One region of the Streptomyces sp. NPDC001373 genome, then DNA from elsewhere that is predicted to be linked to it. Evidence: riboswitches for the same ligand, from Rfam matches in the RefSeq annotation. Region 1 holds a riboswitch; the other holds the start of a gene.
The links. Region 1 has a riboswitch for glycine ahead of gcvP (aminomethyl-transferring glycine dehydrogenase). Riboswitches for the same ligand answer to the same signal wherever they lie in the genome.
Positions count from the first base shown of each region.

Region 2: linked by a shared signal. The riboswitch ahead of gcvT (glycine cleavage system aminomethyltransferase GcvT) and the one ahead of gcvP (aminomethyl-transferring glycine dehydrogenase) in region 1 are both predicted to bind glycine.

Region 1 covers NZ_JBIAWQ010000016.1:138,509-140,895, forward strand. Annotated here, with positions in the region: gene gcvP (aminomethyl-transferring glycine dehydrogenase) at 1-1,603, opposite strand, end outside; glycine riboswitch at 1,798-1,896, opposite strand; gene ACFY15_RS28865 (PRC-barrel domain-containing protein) at 2,009-2,362, shown strand; gene ACFY15_RS28870 (DNA polymerase IV) at 2,369-2,387, opposite strand, start outside.
Region 2 covers NZ_JBIAWQ010000001.1:303,483-305,869, reverse strand. Annotated here, with positions in the region: gene gcvT (glycine cleavage system aminomethyltransferase GcvT) at 90-1,205, opposite strand; glycine riboswitch at 1,360-1,463, opposite strand; gene ACFY15_RS01495 (AAA family ATPase) at 1,747-2,361, shown strand.

The sequences.
Region 1 (2,387 bases):
GCAGCTGGCCGAACTCGGGCCAGGTCACCGGCTCCATCTCGGTGGTCGCGTTGAGCTTCATGGTGCAGGAGCCCAGCGGGATCATGCCGCGGTCCAGCGCGTAGTCCTTGTCCGAGAGCTTGCGCAGGTAGCGCAGCATCGCGGTCTCGGAGCGGTGCTGGTGGAAGACCGGGTGGGTCAGGTACGCGTCCGTGCGCAGCAGGCCCTCGGGCAGCGCGTCCTCGGTGGCGGCGTCCAGGGCCTCGATGTCGGCGGAGACACCGAAGGCGGCCCAGACGGCCTCGAGGTCGGCGCGCAGGGTGGTCTCGTCGCAGGAGATCGAGACGTGACCGGCGTCCACCTGGTGGAGGTTCACCCCGCCCTCGCGCGCGGCGGCGACGACCTCGGCGGCCTTGCCGGGCACCCGGGCGGTGACGGTGTCGAAGAAGGAGCCGTGCACCAGCTCGACCCCGCCGGCCGTCAGGCCCGCGGCGAGCAGCGCGGCGTAGCGGTGGGTGCGCCGGGCGATCGTCTTCAGGCCGTCCGGGCCGTGGTAGACGGCGTACATGCCGGCCATGACGGCGAGCAGGACCTGCGCGGTGCAGATGTTGCTGGTGGCCTTCTCGCGGCGGATGTGCTGCTCGCGGGTCTGGAGGGCCAGGCGGTAGGCCTTGTTGCCGTCCGCGTCCACGGAGACGCCGACGAGGCGGCCGGGCAGCGAGCGGGCGTGCTTGGCCTGGACGGCCATGTAACCGGCGTGCGGGCCGCCGAAGCCCATCGGGACGCCGAAGCGCTGGGTGGTGCCGACGGCGATGTCCGCGCCGAGGGCGCCCGGGGAGGCCAGCAGGGTCAGCGCGAGGAGGTCGGCGGAGACGGTGACGATCGCGCCGAGCCCGTGGGCCTGGTCGATGACGGCCTTGATGTCGCGCACGGCGCCGGAGGCGCCCGGGTACTGGAGGAGCACGCCGTAGACACCGCGCTCGGCGATCTCGGCGGGGATGCCCTCGGAGAGGTCCGCGACGACGACCTCGATGCCGATCGGCTCGGCGCGGGTCTCGATCACGGCGATGGTCTGCGGCAGCGCGTCGGCGTCCACCAGGAAGACGTTGCCCTTGACCTTGCCCACGCGGCGGGCCAGCGTCATGGCCTCGGCGGCGGCGGTGCCCTCGTCGAGCAGGGAGGCACCGGAGGTCGGCAGGCCGGTCAGCTCGGCGACGACCGTCTGGAAGTTCAGCAGGGCCTCCAGGCGGCCCTGAGAGATCTCCGGCTGGTACGGGGTGTAGGCCGTGTACCAGGCGGGGTTCTCCATGACGTTGCGCAGGATCACCGGCGGCGTGAAGGTCCCGTAGTAACCGAGACCGATCATCGACGACAGGACCTGGTTGCGGTCGGCGAGCGAGCGCAGCTCGGCGAGCACCTCGGCCTCGGTCCGCGCCTCGGGCAGGTTCAGCGCTTCGGCGGTCTTGATCACATCCGGCACCGCGGCGGCGGTCAGCTCGTCGAGGGAGCCGTAGCCCACCTGGGCGAGCATCTTCGCCTGCGCCTCGGCATCCGGGCCGATGTGACGCTGCTCGAAGGGGATGCCCCGCTCGAGCTGGGAGAGCGGAATGCGGTTGGCGGTCATTACGGAGGCCTCCTGGTCATATGACCTGCGAGGGGCACCACGGCGCGGGCACCCGGACGGCCTCCCCCTCTGTCATCTCAACCTGAGAGCTTCACCGGAGTCTCGGGGGTCGCCCGTCGTCCGGCTTTCACCGTCGGTGAGGAGTGGGACCGGCACTGCGCGCCCGGCACCCGCTCCTGCTTTCCAGAGTGGCCTCGTCGCGTGCGGTACGTATGCCTGAGAGATTCCGGGGAGGATTTGCTCCTTCGGCGCCTCCGTCGAGCTCACTCGGAGGACTCTCCCGCACAGGGTCAACAGCCGCCACCCAGCCTACCAGCGAGGATCTGGACCCTCCCTCGAGTGGCCCCCTATCAGAATATGCACTTTTGTAGTCATTACGGATGACTGCGACCATGTGGAGGGACCGTGCAGACCGACATCGATCCGCGCAGCCTGATCGGCCGCAAGGCGTTCGACCGGAACGGGGCCAAGATCGGCACCGTGGACGAGGTCTACCTGGACGACGCCACGGGTGTCCCGGAGTGGGCCGCGGTCCGCACCGGCCTGTTCGGCAGGGACGCCTTCGTCCCGCTGGAGCCGAGCGAGGTGGTCGGAGAGGTGCTGCGCGTCCCCTTCGAACGCTCCCTGATCAGGGACGCCCCCGACTTCGGCGTCGGCCGCCACCTCTCCCCCGAACAGGAGCTCCAGCTGTACCACCACTACGGCCTGGACGTGTCCCTGCCCGGCGACCTCCACCTCCCCCCGCCGGAGAACCGCTAGGCCCCGCTAGGCCGTGTCCTCCGGA
Region 2 (2,387 bases), on a different contig from region 1:
GATTCTCCTGGATGCGGTGCGGTGGATGCGAACGGTGGTCTTGCGCGCCGACGGGGGCCGCCGGCGAGGGGTCCCGGGGACCCCGGGGGTCACTTCTGCCGCTTGTAGAACGGCAGGGCCACGACCTCGTACGGCTCATGCGTACCGCGAATGTCCACGCCGACACCGGAGGTGCCGGGCGCGGCGTGCTCCGCGTCGACGTACGCCATCGCGATCGGCTTGCCCAGCGTCGGGGACGGGGCGCCGGAGGTGACCTCGCCGATGACCTTGCCGTCGGCGACCACGGGGAAGCCGGCGCGCGGGACGCGGCGGCCCTCGGCGACCAGGCCGACCAGCTTGCGCGGGGCCTGCGTGGCGGCGCGCTCGGCGGCGGCCTCCAGGGCGGCGCGGCCGACGAAGTCGCCCTCCTTCTCGAACTTCACGACCCGGCCCAGCCCGGCGTCGAAGGGCGTGAGGGAGGTGGTCAGCTCGTGCCCGTACAGCGGCATGCCCGCCTCCAGGCGCAGGGTGTCGCGGCAGGACAGGCCGGCCGGGACCAGGCCGGCGCCCTCGCCGGCCTTGGTCAGCGCCTGCCACAGCTCCACGGCGTGCTCGGGGGAGATGAACAGCTCGAAGCCGTCCTCGCCGGTGTAGCCGGTCCGGGCGATCAGCGCGGGCACGCCCGCGACGGTGCCCGGCAGGCCCGCGTAGTACTTCAGGCCGTCCAGGTCGGCGTCGGTCAGCGAGGCCAGGATGCCGGGGGACTCGGGGCCCTGGACGGCGATCAGCGCGTACGCCTCGCGGTCGTCGCGGACCTCGGTGTCGAAGCCGGCGGCGCGCTCGGTCAGGGCGTCCAGGACCACCTGGGCGTTGGAGGCGTTGGCGACGACCATGTACTCGGTCTCGCCGAGGCGGTAGACGATCAGGTCGTCGAGGATCCCGCCGTCCTCCTGGCAGATGTGCGTGTAGCGGGCGCGGCCGACGCCGACGGTGGAGATGTTGCCGACGAGGGCGTAGTCCAGCGCCTTGACGGCCTCGGGGCCCCGGACGGTGATCTCGCCCATGTGGGAGAGGTCGAACAGGCCGGCCTTGGTGCGCACGGCGTTGTGCTCGTCGCGCTCACTGGCGTAGCGCAGCGGCATGTCCCAGCCCGCGAAGTCGGTCATGGTCGCACCGAGCGACCGGTGCAGCGCGTCGAGCGCGGTCAGGCGGGGGGCAGTGCTCATGGGTGTGGCTCCCGGGTCCCAGGGCATGACATGACGAGGACGATCCTCCCCATCTGTCATCGGAACCTGAGAGGTTCGCCGAGAGTTCCCACGCGGGGGAACGCCGACTTGCACCTTGGGTGGAGCTGACGGACAGCTCGCTTTTCAGATCTGCCTCATCCACGCGGTACGGGGCCTGAGAGATTCAAGGGAGGAACTTGCTCCTTCGGCGCCCGGGCACGGCCTCGCGGCCAGCCGGGACTCTCCCGCGCGGATTCAAGCGGCCGGTATGCAGTTGGTGTCCAGATGGCGCACATCATGCCACGGGACGGGCGGAAGCGGGCAGGGGGGCCCGAAAGAACGTACGGAACGCCAAAGGCACCGGTGGTCCCGGTGGTCCCAGGTGCGGCCTTCGGTGGTCCCAGGTGCTGGACGACCCGCCCGGAACCGGGGCGCCCGGATTACCGTCTCTTTACATTCAGCGGGCACAGGGCCCTCACGGCCCGAGTCGGGGGGAGACGATCACGTGCGGAGATTCGGAGTGGTGACCAGTACGGGCGCGGTGGACGGGACCCGGGTGCGGCCTCTGGCCGCCCCGGCCGCCGGCACGGTCCGCGACCTGCGCGGATCGGCCGCCCGGAGCCCGCGGAGCCTGAGCTTTCGCGCGGGGGACATCGTGGTGGTGTCCGGCCTGCCGGGCGGTGGCAAGAGCACGCTGATCAAGCGGGCGGCCCCCGGCGGCGGCATCGACTCCCAGGACGTCCGCGAGCGCTGGGAGCGCCGGATGCCGCAGGCGCTGCCGTACGCGGCGTACCGCCCGCTGGTACGCGCGGCCCACTACTGGGCCCTGTGGCGCGAGCTGCGCTCCGGCGCGTCCGTAGTCGTCCACGACTGCGGCACCCAGTCCTGGGTCCGGGCCCTCCTGGCGGCCACCGTCCGCCGCCGGGGCAGCCGGCTCCACCTCCTCCTGCTGGACACCACCCCGGAGGAGGCCCTTGCCGGCCAGGAGTCCCGCGGCCGCGGGGTCTCGCCGTACGCCTTCGCCCGCCACCGCGCGGCGGTGGCCCGCCTCCTGGAGGCCGCCGCCGCGGGCCGCTCCCCGAGGGGCTGCGCCACCACCACCCTCCTGGACCGCCCCTCGGCGGCGACCCTGACGCGGATCACCTTCACGCCCTGACCCGGCCCGGGTGTGCCGCGGCGCGG